DNA from 4 places in the Streptomyces sp. NPDC093510 genome. Region 4 is predicted to be linked to each of the others. Evidence: riboswitches for the same ligand, from Rfam matches in the RefSeq annotation. Region 4 holds a riboswitch; each other region holds the start of a gene.

Region 1 (4,414 bases), on a different contig from region 4:
GAGTCCACGAGCTCTACGGGTGAGAGGCGCCGTGCCTCCATCTCGGCCGCGGCGGCGGTGACGGACAGCTCATACGGCTGCATGGCGGCCCTCCTCTCCGGTGCGGTGGGCGGTGGGCGGGGTGTCGGCGAAGTCCAGTTCCCGCAGGACGGCGACAACGGAGTGGATGTGATCGGCCGTGGCCGCGACCGCCTGGTGGCGGTCACTTCCCAGCGGAAGCCCGGAGCGCGCGGCCCATCGGGCGGCCTCCAGCGGTGAGAGTCGTTCGGCGGTGGTGGGCATGGCGATGCCTTTCCTTGTCGTGCGGAGCAGCAGACGACTAAAAGCTAAGCGTTTGCGTTAGGACGACCGTAGGCCCTACGCTCACTTAACGCAAACGCTTAGCTTTTAAATCGGATGAAGGAAGGACCAGACATGCCGACCTCGACCGCCCACCAGGCCAGGCCGTCCGTCACGACCCCCTACTGGACCGTTGGCGACATCGCCGTACACCGCATCGACGAGATTCCCCTGCCACCCTCGACCGGCCCCTGGCTCCTGCCCGACGCCACGGCCGACGTGATTGCACAGCAGCCCTGGCTGCGCCCCGAATTCGCCGACGACGAGGGCGTCCTGCACCTCGACAGCCACAGCTTCGCGTTCACCTTGGGCACCCTGCGGGTGCTGGTCGACACCGGTATCGGCAACGGCAAGACGCGGGCCAACCCGGCATGGCACGACCTTCGCACCGACTACCTGCGGCGCCTGACCGACGCCGGCTTCCCACCGGAATCGGTCGACCTGGTCGTCCTGACCCATCTGCACACGGACCACGTCGGCTGGAACACCCGGGAGATGGAGGGCACTTGGGCCCCGACCTTCCCCAACGCCCGCTACCTCACCTCCCGGACCGAGTGGGACTTCTGGGCCGGGTACGACATGGACGAACCGCGGCGGCAGATGTTCCGCGACTCCGTGCACCCGATCGCGGACGCCGGACTGCTCGACCTCGTCGACGTCCCGGACGGCGGCGTCGACGTCGCCCCCGGCCTACGCCTCACGCCCACGCCCGGTCACACTCCGGGCCACATCGCCGTACAGGTGAGCAGCCGCGGAGAAACAGCGCTTATATCCGGCGACTTGGTCCACCACCCTGTCCAACTCCCCCACCCGCACATCGGCAGTTGCGTCGACATCGACCCGGAACAGGCCGAAGTGTCGCGCCGAAACCTGTTCGCCTCTCTCGCCGATACCGAAACCCTTATTCTGGGCACCCACTTCCCCGAGCCGACCGCCGGCCGCGTGATATCCCACGGCGATTCCTACCGACTGACACCCGTTCCGCCGAAGCGCCACCCTCTTTCCGAGTGATGACGCCGACGCGGAGTCGAGGCAAACCGATATTGACGGGGCGACAGGTTTTCGGTGCCGGATCGCCCCACTCCCACATTCCTCGACTGAGCAGCCATTCCTCAACTGAGCAGTCATCAGGCATCCATATGTCCATATTTGCGCAGAACGCAACCATCTAGACCTTTGGCTGCGTGTGCGGGACTTTCGCCCTCCTTGCGGAGTGCGCAAGTGAAATGAGTCACGCCATAGCCTCCCTCCCCACCGAGCATCGAGCGCGCTTCCGTTCCACGCAAAGAGAGTTGGGCTATTCGATCAAAGAGGGCCGCGCATTCTCCATTCGAATTCGCGCCTTGTTCCGTCCGGGCTTTCTCGCTTAACGTCAATGTCAATCCGGACGGAACGCCGAATCCTGCCGCTGTCCGGAAACTCTCCCACCACCCACTCACTTACGCACGGCAGGAGCGGGGGACCCAGGTAAGCCGCCGATCCGGATTCCGGAACGGCTCGGGGTGAAGTCACGCCCACCGTGTGACCGGACAGCTCCCGTCCGAACCCGACAGCTCACCTCGCAGGCGACGGAGAGGAATTCGTCATGCCCGCAAAGGGAAAGCACCGCCGTCCCAAGTCCAGCCCGCTCTCCCGGAGCGTCGCCGCCGCGGGCACGGGCGGAGCCGTGCTCGTTCTCCCGGTGCTCGGCGCGACCTCCGCCGGTGCGGCGGAGCCCGTCGCGGCCGCCAAGCCCGCCGCGGCCCCGAAGACCTACGTCGTCGTCGCGGGCGACTCCCTCGCCAAGATCGCCCAGGACCACTCCGTGAGCGGCGGCTGGCAGAAGCTGTACGAGGTCAACCGCGGCGCCCTCGGCAACGACCCGAAGCTGATCCACCCCGGCCTCGAGCTCACCCTTGGTGAGCAGGCCCCGGCCGAGAAGCCGGCCGCCGAGCGGGCGGACCGGTCCGAGCGCACGGCCGCCGCCGAGCCCGCCGCTGCCACGGCGCCGAAGTCCTACGCCGACAACCTCGACGGCTGGATCAAGGAGTCGCTCGACATCATGGCCGAGCGCGGCATCCCCGGCACGTACGAGGGCATCCACCGCAACATCATGCGCGAGTCCTCCGGCAACCCGCTGGCCATCAACAACTGGGACTCCAACGCCGCGGCCGGCATCCCCTCGAAGGGGCTCCTCCAGGTCATCGGCCCCACGTTCTCCGCCTACCACGTGCCCGGCACGTCGACGGACAGCTTCGACCCGGTCGCCAACATCACCGCCGCCTGCAACTACGCGGCCGACCGGTACGGCTCGATCGACAACGTGAACGGTCCGTACTAGACCGTCTCCGGTCCCGTCACCGGGGTCGCCCCCGCGTCGTACGGGAGGGTGGAGAGTACGTCGGCGTAGCCCCGTTCCAGGGCCTGCCGCTGCCGTGCGGTGTGCGGGCCCGCGGGGCGCGCGGCCAAGCGCGCCATCCGTTCCTCGTGTGCCTCGGTGATCTGGTCGGCGGTCCTCCGCCAGTCGGCGTCGTCCGGTACGCGGGCCAGTTCCACACAGTCCGGCTGTACGCCCTCCGCCAGCGCCGCCGCAGCCCTGTCGTGGCCGTCGAGGAGCAGCCAGCCGTCCAAGAAGGACACCCACCACAGCAGGACCGGGGCGAGGGTCTTCTCGCGGACGTATTTACGGTAGGCCTTCACCCGTGGGGCGTCCGGCGCCGGGAGCGGGCGCAGCGGCAGGACTCCGTGCCAGCCGCCCCCGCAGAGCAGCTCGAGGGTCGCGTCGGGCCAGTCGCGGACGAGGTCGCAGCTCCAGATGCCCGGAGCGAAGGCCGTGCGCGTGGTCAGGCGCCAGCGGCCGTGGTGGAGCGGACTGGGGCTCTCCTCTGCCAGCAGCCATCGCGCGTACCGGTGAGGCCAGTCGGTGCCGGCGCGCATCGCCGCGGCGGTCAGGGGCGGCAGCGGGGAGCGGTGGCCCGGCAGGCGGCGGAGGTGGAGGTCGCGGCAGCAGCCGTCGCCCTCCGACCGGGCCTGGATCAGCGGCTGTTCGCCCTGGAGGAGGTTCCACCCGCGGTCCGCAGCCCCCTCGAAGCGCAGTGGGGGCAGGCCCCGGTCGCCGTCCGGGACGGCGAGGACGAGTCCTCCCCCGGGCAGTGGTTCACGCGTCGCGCTGATCATGGGATCGCTGATCATGGGCTCAGTGTCGGCACGAAGGCTCTTTTCGGCAAGAAAGCACCTGACGCTCCGCTCCGGTGCCTCGGCCGTCGGCGCGCGCATCGCCCTCCCGCCCCTCCTCGCCGTCGCGCCGGGCGGGCGCGCCACCTCACGTCGGCGTCAGCCTGAGCTGCCACTCCGTCGACGCTCCCGCCAACGCAGCCCTGCTCGTTGCCCCTTGCCGTTCAGCCGTTCGCTGACCCAGGAGAGCATTAGAGCCAGCGGGGCGGCCACCAACCCGATCAGCAGGGCGGGGCCCCAGTCCATCCCGTCGCGCCGGAAGCGGAAGAGGAGCACGCAGAACGCGTACATCAGCAACAGGGCCAACGCGGTCTTCAGCGGCTTGGACAGATTCATGGGACGCCGAGTACCCCTGTTGTGACGGGTCATGACGCCTTGTCACCAGTCGAGCGCGTCCGTGATGCGGGCGAGCCAGCGGTCCACGGGGCCGGTGGTGAGTACGCCGCTGCCGGCACCGGCCACCTGCCCCGCGGCGGGCAGCAGGCGTGACCGGACCCTCGCGAGTGTGCTCCGGTCGTCCGATCGCAGGGCCGCCTCGGCCTCCACGCAGCAGAGTGCCTCGTACAGCAGGTCCGGGGGCGGTTCGGGCAAGGCGCGCAGTGCCGCGTGTGCCTGGTCGTGGCGGCCGGTCTCCGCGAGGGCGAGCGCTTCGGCCCAGGGGCGGTACGGGCCCCAGTCCGCGTTCAGGTCGACGTGGGGCGGCAGGAGCTGTGCCAGGCGCAGGGACACCAGTGCCAGCGGCAGGAGGCCCGTGCGCATGCCCGGCATGCCGGCGCCGTCCAGGCTCGCGGCGGCGGCGCGAGACGCGGACTCGGCCCGTTCCATCTCGCCCGACGCGGCCAGGCGCAGGGCGTCGTACCAC
Region 2 (4,414 bases), on a different contig from region 4:
TTGCGGTGCGCTGCCACGAAGTGGGGCTCCTTACGTGTCCGGCGGCGGCCCGCACAGGGGGAGCGGGCCACCGCCGGGTTTCTCGGCGGTGGTGGCCGACGGCCGTCCTGGGTCGGACGACGGTGGGGAGTCGGTCACCTGGTGGAGGACGCTAAACCTGGGCGTCACGAGTTGGTGACCGATTGTGCGCAACTGACGGAAGTGGGCGGACAGTGACCGACTACGCCCGTGCCGCTCACGGGACAGCACCCGCTTCGGGCGTGGCTGTGACCGATGGCTCGATTCCGACTTGCCTGCCCGGGTGGTGGTGGTACGGGGGCGCCTGCCGTGGCCGGCTGGGCGCCCGGCTAGGCTCCGGCCTCATGGACCTACTCATCCATCTCTTCGTCGGCCTGCACATCATCGGCATCGCCTCGCTCCTGGGCGGCTTCCTGACCCAGATGAAGCAGATGGGCCAGGGTGCCGCCCGCTTCACCCCCGGGATGCTGCACGGCGCTTTGATCATGCTCGTCACCGGTGTGGCCCTGGTGGGCCTCAACCAGGCGGACGACAACACGGTCAACAACGTCAAGATCGGCATCAAGCTGGCCCTGCTGATCGTGATCCTCGCGCTGGTCTATGTGAAGCGGGACGAGGAGAAGGTCGACAAGGGCATGTTCGGCGCGGTCGGCCTGCTGACCACTGCGAACATCTTCATCGCCGTGCTGTGGACCTGAGTTTTCCGCCTCTACGCGCGCGTGGCCCGCATCCTTCCCGGATGCGGGCCACGCGCTTTGTGCTCAAGCGGGGCGCACCACGCTGTGGATCGGCATGTAGTAGATCGACTCGACGCGGACGTTCGCGCCCGGCTTCGGGGCGTGGATCATCTTGCCGTTGCCGATGTAGATCCCCACGTGACTGATGTCGTCGTAGAAGAACACCAGGTCACCCGGCTCGGCGTCGGCGGTCTTCACGGTCGTGCCGACCTTCACCTGGTCCCACGTGGTGCGCGGCAGGGAGATCCCCGCGGCCTTCCACGCGTCCTGGGTCAGCCCGGAGCAGTCGTACGAGTCCGGGCCGGTGGCGCCCCAGACGTACGGCTTGCCGATCTGGGCCTCCGCGAAGTCGATGACCTTCGCGGCCTTGGTGGCGTAGCTGCCGTCCGTGCTCCCGGGGCCCGAACCGGAACCGGAACCGGAACCGGAACCGGAACCTGAGCCCGCGTCCGAGCCCGTGTCGGAGCCGGAGCCGGAGCCGGAGCCGGAGCCGGAGCCCTGCCCCTCCTCCTGCTCCTTCTCCCGCTGCGCCGCCTCCTCGGCCTTGCGCTTGCGCTCCGCCTCGGCGGCCTGCTCGCGGGCCAGCTTCTCGGCCTTGCGCTTGGCCTCCTGCTTCTTCTTCCGCTCGATCTCCGCGAGCCGCGCCTTCTCCTCGGCGGTCAGCTTCGAAAGGAGCTCCCGCGCGTCGCCCAGCTTCTTCTGGACGGTCTGCTTGCTCGTCCTGAGGTCGTCCCGCGAGTCGCTCAGCGTCTCCAGGCTCTTCGCTGCCTTCGCGCGCTGCTTGGTCGCCGACGCCTGCTGCACCTCGTAGTCGTCGACCGCCTTCTTCTGGCGCGTGGTCAGCCGGCCCGCGAGGTGGCTCTGGTCGAAGTAGCCCTGCGGGTCGTCGGCGAGCATCATCGTGGCCGTCTCGGAGACGGCGCCGGTGCGGTACTGCGCGGCGGCGAACGAGCCGAGCTCCTTGCGCGCGTCGTTCAGCTTGTCGGTGCGCTTGGCCACGTCGTCGAGCAGGTGGTCGACCTTCTTGCGCTGCTTGTCCGTGCGCTCCTTGGCCGAGTTGTACTTCTGGGTGGCCACGCCGGCCTGCCGGTAGAGCTCGTCGACCTTCTTCTGGACCTCTTCGAGGCTGGGCTTCGTGGGCGCGGAGGGTGCTGCCTGCGCGCTCTGCGACAGGAGAGCGACGGAGGTGAGGGCTGCCGTCGTGATGCCGATGGCAGGGGCCGTGCGTAGACCGGCGGTACGGGTCCGCGGCTTGCGGTGCGACGCCAAGGGAGGCGACTCCTTCCGTAGACCGCCTACCGGGTTAGCTGTCGGGTTCGGGCGGGTGGTTCGGAAGGCTGCCCTACAGTCCCGTACTACGTACGGGACCGATTCACCCCAAGGTTCGGGTGGGTCCCCGGCTCCGAACATGTCGGACTCGGCGGAGGCCGCCCGTTCCCGGCGGGGTTCGCCGGTGGGGGACGAGTGGCCCGCCGGGCACGCTAGCCAACTCGTGTGGCCCGTGTGAAGGATGATGTTCGATATGCCCGATACATTTTCGTGACTTTACGAGGTCCTTGACACGGGCATGGCGCAGGCGCGTCGGAGCGTAGCGGGGTGTCATCGGACGCGGGCGGGGCGTGAGGGAGTGCGGGGACCATCGGAACCCGCAGCGGTTTGTCAGTGGGGCCGCCTAGACTCGGGAAGCGATGAGCAGCCTCTTTGATGACAGCTTCCTGGCGGACCTGCAGCCTTCACGGGCCGTGGACGAAGAGCCCCCGCCGCCGCCCGAGGACAGCGCTCCGGAACCCGTTCCGGACGACCTGTTCAGCGGGAAGTTCGACGTGCCCATGACCCGGGACTCGCACTACCGCGACGGTGCCCCGCGCCCGGTCATCGACCCGGCGACGCTCCTGGACGGGCTGAACGAGAACCAGCGCGCGGCCGTCGTGCACGCCGGCTCCCCCCTGCTCATCGTGGCCGGCGCCGGCTCCGGCAAGACCCGCGTGCTGACCCACCGCATCGCGTACCTCCTCGCCGAGCGCGGTGTGCACCCCGGCCAGATCCTCGCGATCACCTTCACGAACAAGGCCGCGGGCGAGATGAAGGAGCGCGTCGAGCAGCTCGTGGGTCCGCGGGCGAACGCGATGTGGGTGTCGACCTTCCACAGCGCCTGCGTCCGCATCCTGCGCCGCGAGTACAAGAAGCTGGGCTTCACGTCCTCCTTCTCGATCTACGACGCCGCGGACTCCAAGCGCCTCATGGCCCTGGTCTGCCGCGACCTGGATCTCGACCCGAAGAAGTTCCCGCCGAAGTCCTTCAGCGCCAAGATCTCGAACCTGAAGAACGAGCTGATCGACGAGGAGGACTTCGCCGGTCAGGCCGCCGACGGTTTCGAGAAGACCCTCGCCCAGGCCTACGCCATGTACCAGTCACGCCTCCGCGAGGCGAACGCGCTGGACTTCGACGACCTGATCATGACGACGGTCCACCTGCTGCGTGCCTTCCCGGACGTCGCCGAGCACTACAGGCGCCGCTTCCGGCACGTCATGGTCGACGAGTACCAGGACACCAACCACGCCCAGTACGCCCTGGTGCGCGAGCTCGTCGGCCCCTCCGGAGGCGACGAGGACGACCCGGCCGAGCTGTGCGTGGTGGGTGACGCGGACCAGTCCATCTACGCCTTCCGCGGCGCCACCATCCGTAACATCCTCCAGTTCGAGGAGGACTACACCGACGCGACGACGATCCTCCTGGAGCAGAACTACCGCTCCACGCAGACGATCCTCACCGCCGCGAACGCGGTCATCGAGCGGAACGAGAGCCGCCGTCCCAAGAACCTGTGGACCAACCAGGGCGCGGGCGCCCGCATCACCGGATACGTAGCCGACACCGAGCACGACGAGGCGCAGTTCGTCGCCGACGAGATCGACCGGCTCACGGACGCGGGCGACGCGAAGGCCGGCGACGTGGCGATCTTCTACCGGACGAACGCCCAGTCCCGTGTCTTCGAAGAGATCTTCATCCGCGTCGGCCTGCCCTACAAGGTCGTCGGCGGCGTCCGCTTCTACGAGCGCAAGGAAGTCCGCGACGTCCTCGCGTACCTCCGCGTCCTCGCCAACCCTGAGGACGCCGTCCCGCTGCGCCGTATTCTCAACGTGCCCAAGAGGGGCATCGGCGACCGTGCCGAGGCGATGATCGACGCGCTCTCGCAGCGCGAGAAGATCTCCTTCCCGCAGGCCCTGCGCCGCGTCGACGAGGCGTACGGAATGGCGGCCCGCTCGGTCAACGCCGTCAAGCGTTTCAACACGCTCATGGAGGAGCTGCGGACCGTCGTCGAGTCCGGCGCGGGCCCGGCCGTCGTCCTGGAGGCCGTGCTCGAGCGGACCGGCTACCTCGCCGAGCTGCAGGCCTCGACCGACCCCCAAGACGAGACGCGCATCGAGAACCTCCAGGAGCTCGCCGCCGTGGCCCTGGAGTTTGAGCAGGACAACAACCAGGCCGAGGGCGACAGTCAGGCCGAGGGCGACAGTCAGGCCGAGGGAGCCGGTCAGGCCGAGGGTGCCGGTCAGGCCGAGGGTGCCGGTCAGGCCGAGGGTGCCGGTCAGGTCGAGGATGGAGCGGGTGAGGGTGTCGCTCCGGCCGGGACGCTCTCCGACTTCCTGGAACGCGTCGCGCTA
Region 3 (4,414 bases), on a different contig from region 4:
ATCGAGGCAGCCGTGGACGAGGAGCTGGCCCGCTTCGCCGCGGAGGGCCCCACTCCGGAGGAGATGGAGCGCGCCCAGGCGCAGCTGGAGCGCGAGTGGCTCGACCGGCTCGGCACGGTCGCGGGCCGCGCCGACGAACTGTGCCGGTACGCCGTCCTGTTCGGCGACCCGCAGCTCGCCCTGTCCGCCGTCCAGCGCGTGCTCGACATCACGGCGGAAGAGGTCCAGGAGGTCGCCAAGGCCCGCCTGCGCCCGGACAACCGCGCGGTGCTCGTGTACGAACCCGTGACGGCCGCCGGCGAGGGCGAAGACGGCGCCGAGGACACCGAGGAAGAGGAGGCGGCGAAGTGACCGAGGCCGCGACGATGCAGTTCCACCCCCAGCCCCAGGCAGGCACGGCCAAGCCCTGGGCCTTCCCGGCGCCCGAGCGCGGCACCCTGCCCAACGGCCTGACCGTGCTCCGCTGCCACCGCCCCGGCCAGCAGGTCGTCGCCGTCGAGATCAACCTCGACGCGCCCCTGGACGCCGAGCCCGAGGGCCTCGACGGCGTCGCCACGATCATGGCGAGAGCCTTCAACGAAGGCACCGACAAGCACTCCGCCGAGGAGTTCGCCGCCGAGCTCGACCGCTGCGGCGCGACGCTCGACGCGCACGCCGACCACCCGGGCGTGCGGGTCTCCCTCGAGGTGCCGGTCTCCCGGCTCCCGAAGGCGCTCGGGCTGCTCGCCGACGCCCTGCGGGCCCCGGCCTTCGCGGACAGCGAGATCGAGCGGCTCGTGCGCAACCGCCTGGACGAGATCCCGCACGAGGCCGCCAACCCGGCGCGCCGCGCCGCCAAGGAGCTCTCCAGGCAGCTCTTCCCGCCGACCTCGCGCATGTCGCGTCCGCGCCAGGGCACCGAGGAGACGGTCGCGGCCATCGACTCGGCGGCGGTGCGTGCCTTCTACGAGAAGTACGTCCGCCCCGCCACGGCCACCCTCGTCGTGGTCGGTGACCTCACGGGTACCGACCTGGACGCCGTCCTCGCGGACACCGTCGGCGCCTGGACCGGCTCCGCGGGCGAGCCGCGCCCGGTGCCGCCGGTGACCGCCGACGACCGTGGCCGCGTCGTCATCGTGGACCGCCCCGGAGCGGTCCAGACGCAGCTGCTGATCGGCCGTGTGGGGGCCGACCGGCACGACCGGGTCTGGCCGGCCCAGGTCCTCGGCACGTACTGCCTGGGCGGCACCCTCACCTCGCGTCTGGACCGTGTCCTTCGTGAGGAGAAGGGATACACCTACGGTGTAAGGGCGTTCGGTCAGGTCCTGCGTTCCGCGCCGGACGGCTCGGGTGCCGCCATGCTCGCCATCAGCGGCTCCGTGGACACCCCGAACACGGGGCCGGCACTGGAGGACCTGTGGAAGGTCCTGCGCGTCCTCGCCGCCGAGGGACTCACGGACGCCGAGCGCGATGTGGCCGTGCAGAACCTCGTGGGCGTCGCCCCGCTCAAGTACGAGATGGCGGCCTCCGTGGCGGCCACCCTCGCCGACCAGGTCGAGCAGAACCTGCCGGACGACTTCCAGGCGCAGCTGTACCGACAGCTGGCCGCCACCGGCACCGTGGAGGCCACTGCCGCCGTCGTGAACGCCTTCCCGGCGGACCGTCTGGTGACGGTCCTGGTCGGGGACGCCGCGCAGATCGAGGAGCCCGTCAGGGCGCTCGGCATCGGCGAAGTGAGTGTTGTCACCGGCTGAGTGACCGTCAGGCTGTTCGCCGGCCAGGACATATCGGGACCCCGATGACCGCTTCAGGCATCGGGGTCCCCATATGTCCGAATTACTATGGTGGTTGCCTGTCTGCCGTGTGGCGTGCGCTACAAAAAACGACTTCTGTTTGTCGATTGCAGTCGGCCCGTTTAGCGTCGAGCCGGCTGTTCGTCGCGCAGTACGCCGCATCCGCGGCACCGGACAGTCATCGCCGAGTCCCCGTACGGCGCGAGCCAGGGGAGCCGGGGACCCACATGTCCCCTGGGGTGAATCGGGCACCTTGCCGCGAGGTGAGGGGTCCGTAGGAGACCTTCCTGCTCCGAACCCGTCAGCTAACCCGGTAGGCGAGAAGGAAGGAAAGGATCACCCGCCACATGGCGTTCACCCGTGCCACCGGGAAGCACCGTCGTCCGAGCCGCCTCACGCGTACCACCGCGAACGTCGCCGGTGTCGCGGCGCTCACCACCACCGGTGTCATCGGCGGCCTCGCGGCCCCGGCGCTCGCCGCCCCCGACGAAGCGGCCATGGAGCACACCGGCCTCACCCAGGCGATATCCGTGGGCGACTCGCTCGCCGCGAGCATCGACGCGCAGGCCGCGGCGCAGCAGCAGGCCGCCGACGACGCCGCCGCCGCGAAGAAGGCCGAAGAGGCCGCCAAGAAGGAGGCCGCGGAGGAGAAGCGCAAGGCGGAGGCCGAGGCCAAGGCGAAGGCCAAGAAGGAGCGCGAGGCCAAGGAGCGCGCCGCCCGCGAGGCCGAGCGCAAGCGCCTGAACACCTACGTCTCCCCGATCAGCGGCTCGTACGTCTCCACGGGCTACCAGACCGGCGGCGCCATGTGGTCCTCCGGCAGCCACACCGGTGTCGACTTCCACGCGGCGTCCGGCACCAGCGTCCACGCGGTCGGCTCCGGCACCGTCGTCGAGGCCGGCTGGGGCGGTGCCTACGGCAACAACGTGGTCATCAAGATGAACGACGGCACGTACACCCAGTACGGCCACATGTCGTCCCTGGGCGTCACCGTGGGCCAGGCGGTCACCCCGGGCCAGCAGATAGGCCTCTCCGGCTCCACCGGCAACTCCAGCGGCCCGCACCTCCACTTCGAGGCCCGCACCGGCGCGGAGTACGGCTCGGACATCGACCCCGTCGCGTACCTCCGCTCGCACGGCGTCAGCGTCTGACGGACGACGGACCCCGCACAGCTCCGAAAGCCCCGGCTCGCCCAGAGCCGGGGCTTTCGCGTTGCCGTTGTTCCGCCGCCCTTGGCCAAAAGATATCCATGGATTCCGGCCCGCCGTCGGAAATTGCGGAGCTCTGCAATAGAGTCGATGAACGAGCGTCGGTCGACCGCGTTCAGCGGGGATTAAGGCGGAGGTCCGGTCATGCGCGTTGCCGCGCAATCGGTATGCACGGCCATTCGGGACGACATTGTCGCCGGTGTGTACGAAAGGGGTGGCCGGCTCACCGAGGAACTCCTCGCGCGTCGCTACGGCGTCTCCCGCGTGCCCGTGCGCGAGGCCCTGCGCACCCTGGAGGCCGAGGGCTTCGTCGTCACCCGCAGGCACGCGGGCGCGTGCGTCGCCGAGCCCACCGAGCAGGAGGCCGCCGACCTCCTGGAGGTGCGGACGCTGCTCGAACCGCTCGCCGCGGCGCGTGCCGCGCAGCGCCGCACGGACGCGCACCTGAAGGTCCTGCGCGGACTCGTCAGGCTGGGCCAGGAGCGCGCCAGGAACGGCCTCGGGGAGGATCTGCGCTCGCTGGGCGGGTGGTTCCACGAGACGCTCGCCCAGGCCTCCGGAAGCCCCGGGCTCAGCGCGCTGCTCACCCAGCTCCGGCACAAGATCGCCTGGATGTACGTCGTCGAGCCCCCGGCGGCGCCGGTCGAGTCCTGGGCCGAGCACGCCGCGATCCTCGACGCGGTCGCCCGCAGGGACCCCGAGCGCGCCAGGGCGCTCACCTCCGAGCACGCGGAACGCGCGACGGCCGCCCACCGATTGCGCCATGCGCGTCGGGGCGGCCGTGTGAGGAGTTCGCAACATGCCGTAAACACGGTGAGCCTCCGGAATTAACGGAGACGCCGTATACAAAGACAAGAGCAAAGAGCAGCGACAAAAGACTCTATTGCATACGTCGATGGGGTCACCCGGAATTCCGGATGACCCCATTTACGTAATGCAAGGAGCGTGTCCTAGACCGTCTCCGGAAGCTCCTCGAGACCCTCCGAGACCAGCTTCGCCAGACGGTCGAGGGCGGCGTCGGCACCCTCGGCGTCGGAGGCGAGCACGATCTCCTCGCCGCCCTGGGCGCCCAGGCCGAGCACCGCGAGCATCGAGCCGGCGTTGACCGGGTTGCCGCCGGCCTTGGCGATCGTCACGGGGACGCCGGCGGCCGTGGCCGCACGGACGAAGATGGAGGCGGGTCGGGCGTGAAGGCCCTCGGCCCAGCCGACGTTGACGCGGCGCTCAGCCATGTGTTGCTGCCCTTCCAGGTGTCTCACACTTGTCTAGACCAGTGTCTCATGCCGTCACGGGTGCTCTGCCGGACGCGCGTCCCGGCCCCCGACGCCTGCGACCCGTCCCAGCTTGCCCCGGCCCCGGCGGGCGCGCGACCCGTACCCTGGGCCCATGCAGACCCCGTCGGATCAGCAGGATCGGCACGACTACCCCTCCCAC
Region 4 (4,414 bases):
GCCCCGGCCGGGTCACCAGGACCAGCTCCTCGACCAGGACCGGCTCGGCCGACACGGCGGCGGGCAGGGGCGCCGGGTCGGCGGGTTCGTAGGTGTGCGTGAGAGCCAGATCGATGTCGCCCGCCGCGACGGCCGCGACACCGAACGGCGGCTCATGGGCCGCCACTGTCAGCTCCACGTCGGGGTGGGCGCGGCGGAAGGCGGTCAGGACGGGCGGCGGCAGATGGATGCCGGCCGTCTGGAAGGTGCCCACACGCAGCCAGCCGCCGGAGAGCCCTGCGAGCCAGAGCCCCGCGAGCCGCGCCAGTTCGTGCCGTGCCGGGCCCGCTCCATCTCGTCGAGCACCCGACGGGCGTGGCCCACGAGCAGCTCACCCGCGTCGGTCGGCCGGGCCCCGCGATGGCGCCGGACGAGCAGGGCGACTCCCGCCTCCCGCGCCTTCACCGGCGTCGCCGCGGGCATGGTCGCCATGCCGGACGCCGACTTCACCGTCCTCGTACGCAATGCCCTGACCTCACGACGCGCCGGGGTGGCCTGCGCGGTCGGCATCGCAGGGGGACTCCTGGTGCACACCGCCCTCGCGGTGGCGGGAGTGGCCGCCGTGCTCGCCGCCGTACCCGCGCTCTTCAGGGCCCTCCAGATTGTCGGCGGCGGCTATGTGCTCTGCCTCGCCCACCGCGCGGGAACTGGGGCAGCACGCCGAGGAAGATGATCGACGCCTTGGGGTCGAGGGCGTTGGTGAGGAAGCCCTCGCGCAGGGTGGCGCTCGCCCTGCTGTGGTTCCCGGCCGTCGCGCCGCTGGTGGACCGGCTCGGCAGGTGGCTGCGCAGGCCCCGCGCCGCCCGTGCCGTCGAAGCCGTCACCGGCACCGCTCTCGGCGCATTGGGCGCGGTGCTCCTCCTCGGGCCCCTGACGGCCTGATGTCCGCTTCCTCCTCGGGCGGCGCCTCGGCGCGCGCCGCGGGCAGCCGCACGAGCCGCGGCAGTACGCCCCACAGCCCGACGCACACCAGCAGCGTCACCGCGCCCGCCGCGATGCCCGCGGCCCGCCCAGCCGTCACGTCGACGACGAGCAGCACGGAACCGGTGAGCGTCAGCACCAGCACGCCCAGTCCGGCCGCGGCGAGCCGGGACGACACCCGCACGATGAGCGGCTTGGCCCGCTGTTGGAACAGCGAGCGGTGCAGCGCGGCGGGTGCCGTGAAGAGCGCCGCGGCGAGCACCGCGAGCAGCAGTGTCGTGACGTAGGTGCCGCGCTGCAAGGCGTCGAGCGACGGGAAGCGCGGACTGAAGGCGAGGGTGAGCAGGAAGGCGAAGAGGATCTGGACGCCGGTCTGCGTCACCCTCAACTCCTGGAGCAGCTCCGCGAAGTTGCGGTCCGCGCGCTCCAACGGCGTTTCGTTGCGCGCGGTACAGGAATACTCGGTGGCCATCGCGCACGGGTATCCCTGCCGGCGCGCTCCAAGCACCGGCACCTGGCGGTGCGAGGTGCGCGCCGAACCGGCCGCGGCGAGGTCAGCGCACCCTGCCGTACCAGACGCTGTTGGACCAGATCTTCTCCAGGCGCACCACGGTTCCCCGCTTGGGGGCGTGCCAGATGCGGTTGTTACCCGCATAGATCCCGACGTGGTAGACGTTCCGGCCGGAGTGGAAGAACACCAGGTCGCCACGGGACCGCTGGGACCGGGAGATGTGCTTGGTCTTGTTGTACTGCGCGGAGGTGGTGCGCGGCAGCTTCTTGCCCGTCTTCTTGAACGAGTAGAGCGTCAGCCCCGAGCAGTCGAACCGGTTGGGTCCCACTGCCCCGTAGCCGTACGGGGAGCCCTTCTTGGACGCCGCGATCTTGAGCGCCTTGGTCCCGTGAGTGGCTGCCTCGGCCTCCGACGTGAGCCCGGGGGCCACGACGGTGCCGCCCACGACGGCGAGCGTGAGGACCGATGCGGCACCGGTCCTGCTGAGCAGCGACGGAACATGATTCAGCGCGGTCATGCGCAACCCTTCGTCAGCCGCCTGTGAAGGATGACCTGTCGGGTTCGGGCAGGCGAAGATGCCCGGCCGCGTCATGCTCTGCGGCTTAACCCCAAGGGCGTCGTCCGGACTTTGCGGACGGGCCCGTCGTACCTGGGTCCTCCACTCCTGCCGTTGCACCGATGTCGACCGGTCATCCGGGTGGCGGCAGGACTCGGCGTCCGCCCGGACCGCCCCGCCGCTGTGGCGGGGGCTTGTCGTCGGAAGGGATCTTGACCCGAGATGGGCCCGAAAACCGAGCCGAAACGGCGTTTTGTGAGGCTCCTCACGACTGACCTGTTCAGGTGGACACTGCCGAATCGGGCTCGCCGCGACACCGTCTGACGACCGCTCGACCAGCAACGGAATGCGTAATTCCGCCCCTGATGTACTCGCTGGGCGCAACTTCGGACCGTGCCACGAAGGACGATTGTCTACGCCGTCCGTGGTAGCCCGACTGGTCCGTTTCGAAGTCGCCCCGGACGTTCCCGTGTTCGAGGGGAGGCTTGGCCGACGGGGTTTCAGCAGCCGTGCCGGGGTGGCACGGTGACCCGTTCGGTGCGCCGCTCGCCGTCGAGAACGCGCAGCGCCCGGGCGAGTGTGGGGGTGTGCACCTCGCTCTCGCCCCGGTGGTGCATGAGGGCGAGCGCGTCCCGCAGGGCGCTCACCCGGCCCACCAGGGCCTGGGCGGCGCGGAGTCCGCCGTAGGTGTGCTCGGCGCGGGCCGGATTGATCCGGCCCAGCAGGTCGACGACTTCGAGATAGCGGTCCACCAACTCCGCCTCGGCGCGGGTCAGGGCGGGCAGGGGCGGCAGCTCGGGCGGCAGCATCGGCACTTCACCTCGGGTCGTGGGCGGCGAGCGAGCTCTTGCGGCTCGGGACGATCCGGTCCACGAAGCCGTACTCCAGGGCTGCCGGGGCGTCGAAAATCTTGTCCCGCTCGATGTCCGCGGTGACCCGCTCCCGGCTCTGTCCTGTGTGCCGGGCGAGCAGCTCCTCCAACAGCCGCCGGGTGCGCAGGAGTTCGTCGGCCTGGATCGCCAAGTCCGTGGCCTGACCCTGGATCGGTTCGGCGACGGCGGGCTGGTGGATCAGGACGCGCGCGCCGGGCAGCGCGAACCGTTTGCCGGGGGTGCCGGCGGCGAGCAGGGCGGCGGCGCCCGAAGCGGCCTGGCCGAGGCAGATCGTCTCCACGTCACAGCTGACGAACCGCATCGTGTCGTAGATCGCGGTCATCGCGCTGAAGGAGCCGCCGGGGGAGTTGATGTACAGCGAGATGTCGCGGTCGGGCGCCTGGTGCTCAAGGTGCATGAACTGGGCCATCACGTCGTTGGCCGAGGTGGCGTCGATGGGGGTGCCGAGGAAGACGATCCGCTCCTCGAGGAGCTTGGAGTACGGATCCATGGTCCGCGTCCCCGAGCTTGAGCGTTCGGTGAACTCAGGCAGTACGTGGCGTGCGGAGGGTGCGGAGGGGTGGGCGGACGGACGCTTCATGACTCGCCTCTCTTCTGCCGGTCGTGGAGTGGGCCGGACTCTGTAAAAAATGTACAGGACGTACGTTGGGTGGGGAGGGGATTATCGTCTTCTAGGCATGGAGCGGTACAAGGGTGAAAGAGAGCTGCTGGCCCTTGAGGTGGACGTGATCCACGGGCTGGTCCACGGGCCCGGGCGGGGCGGCGACGGGTTGCCGAGGCCGGGGCTGCCGAGGGCGATGGACCCGTCGGTGCGGGCGGTCATGGCCTGGTCGCCGGGCGCGCGGGTGCTGGCACTGGGAGCGGAGGTCGCGGCGGCTATGGGGGAGGGCGGTGGCCGCGGTGATGTGGACCGCCACGGTGGCTTCGAGGCGTGCGGTGACTCCGAGGCGTGCGGTGAGCCCGACGCTTGCGGTGATGTTGGTGCCTGCGGTGACGCCGACGCCTGCCGTGAGTCCGACGACGCCTGCGGTGCTCTCCGTGCCTGCCGTGGTTTCGACGTCTGCCGTGAGTCCGGCGCCTGCGGTGTTCTCCATGCCTGCGGTGGCGCCGACGCCTGCCGTGCCTCCGACACCTGCGGTGAGCCCGGCGGATGTGGGCATTTCGGCGGGATGGAACAGCCGTACGTGCCGGGTGGGCCGCCGGAGATCCTGGTGCGGATCGCCGCCACCCGCACCGCCGCCGGTGACCCGGTCTCGGTCCGGGGCGGCCCCAGCTTCACCTTCCCGGACCACCTCGCCGGGGCGTGGTCGGCCCCGCTGCCTCTCCTGCTCTCCGACACCGAAGGGCGGGCCGCGGCAAGGGAGTTGACCCGACCCGACAACTGGCAGCCCGGCGAGTGGGCGGAGCTGGTCTCCGGTGCGGCGGGGGAGTGGGCGATGGCCGTGCACGACGGCTCGCCCGTGTCGATCTGTCACACCCCGGCCGCCAACGCCC

What was found. A riboswitch is a leader RNA that binds a small molecule or an ion and turns the genes downstream of it on or off. The one in region 4 is predicted to bind cyclic di-AMP.
Positions count from the first base shown of each region.
Region 1: linked by a shared signal. The riboswitch ahead of AB0N81_RS12110 (LysM peptidoglycan-binding domain-containing protein) and the one ahead of AB0N81_RS41505 (C40 family peptidase) in region 4 are both predicted to bind cyclic di-AMP.
Region 2: linked by a shared signal. The riboswitch ahead of AB0N81_RS29175 (NlpC/P60 family protein) and the one ahead of AB0N81_RS41505 (C40 family peptidase) in region 4 are both predicted to bind cyclic di-AMP.
Region 3: linked by a shared signal. The riboswitch ahead of AB0N81_RS27530 (M23 family metallopeptidase) and the one ahead of AB0N81_RS41505 (C40 family peptidase) in region 4 are both predicted to bind cyclic di-AMP.

Region 1 covers NZ_JBFBEE010000006.1:207,242-211,655, reverse strand. Annotated here, with positions in the region: gene AB0N81_RS12125 (amidase) at 1-83, opposite strand, end outside; gene AB0N81_RS12120 (hypothetical protein) at 70-282, opposite strand; gene AB0N81_RS12115 (MBL fold metallo-hydrolase) at 415-1,350, shown strand; cyclic di-AMP (ydaO/yuaA leader) riboswitch at 1,758-1,920, shown strand; gene AB0N81_RS12110 (LysM peptidoglycan-binding domain-containing protein) at 1,925-2,659, shown strand; gene AB0N81_RS12105 (hypothetical protein) at 2,656-3,510, opposite strand; gene AB0N81_RS12100 (hypothetical protein) at 3,652-3,888, opposite strand; gene AB0N81_RS12095 (BTAD domain-containing putative transcriptional regulator) at 3,931-4,414, opposite strand, start outside.
Region 2 covers NZ_JBFBEE010000020.1:41,171-45,584, forward strand. Annotated here, with positions in the region: gene AB0N81_RS29165 (NlpC/P60 family protein) at 1-17, opposite strand, end outside; gene AB0N81_RS29170 (hypothetical protein) at 363-716, shown strand; gene AB0N81_RS29175 (NlpC/P60 family protein) at 780-2,024, opposite strand; cyclic di-AMP (ydaO/yuaA leader) riboswitch at 2,032-2,188, opposite strand; gene AB0N81_RS29180 (ATP-dependent DNA helicase) at 2,444-4,414, shown strand, end outside.
Region 3 covers NZ_JBFBEE010000018.1:41,629-46,042, reverse strand. Annotated here, with positions in the region: gene AB0N81_RS27540 (pitrilysin family protein) at 1-351, shown strand, start outside; gene AB0N81_RS27535 (pitrilysin family protein) at 348-1,733, shown strand; cyclic di-AMP (ydaO/yuaA leader) riboswitch at 1,945-2,107, shown strand; gene AB0N81_RS27530 (M23 family metallopeptidase) at 2,120-2,923, shown strand; gene AB0N81_RS27525 (GntR family transcriptional regulator) at 3,125-3,811, shown strand; gene AB0N81_RS27520 (HPr family phosphocarrier protein) at 3,931-4,212, opposite strand; gene AB0N81_RS27515 (GNAT family N-acetyltransferase) at 4,367-4,414, shown strand, end outside.
Region 4 covers NZ_JBFBEE010000053.1:2,597-7,010, forward strand. Annotated here, with positions in the region: partial or broken gene AB0N81_RS41485 (LysR substrate-binding domain-containing protein) at 1-435, opposite strand, end outside; gene AB0N81_RS41490 (LysE family transporter) at 470-712, shown strand; gene AB0N81_RS41495 (hypothetical protein) at 709-921, shown strand; gene AB0N81_RS41500 (DUF6328 family protein) at 860-1,432, opposite strand; gene AB0N81_RS41505 (C40 family peptidase) at 1,515-1,988, opposite strand; cyclic di-AMP (ydaO/yuaA leader) riboswitch at 1,992-2,168, opposite strand; gene AB0N81_RS41510 (hypothetical protein) at 2,528-2,836, opposite strand; gene AB0N81_RS41515 (ATP-dependent Clp protease proteolytic subunit) at 2,844-3,500, opposite strand; gene AB0N81_RS41520 (GNAT family N-acetyltransferase) at 3,598-4,414, shown strand, end outside.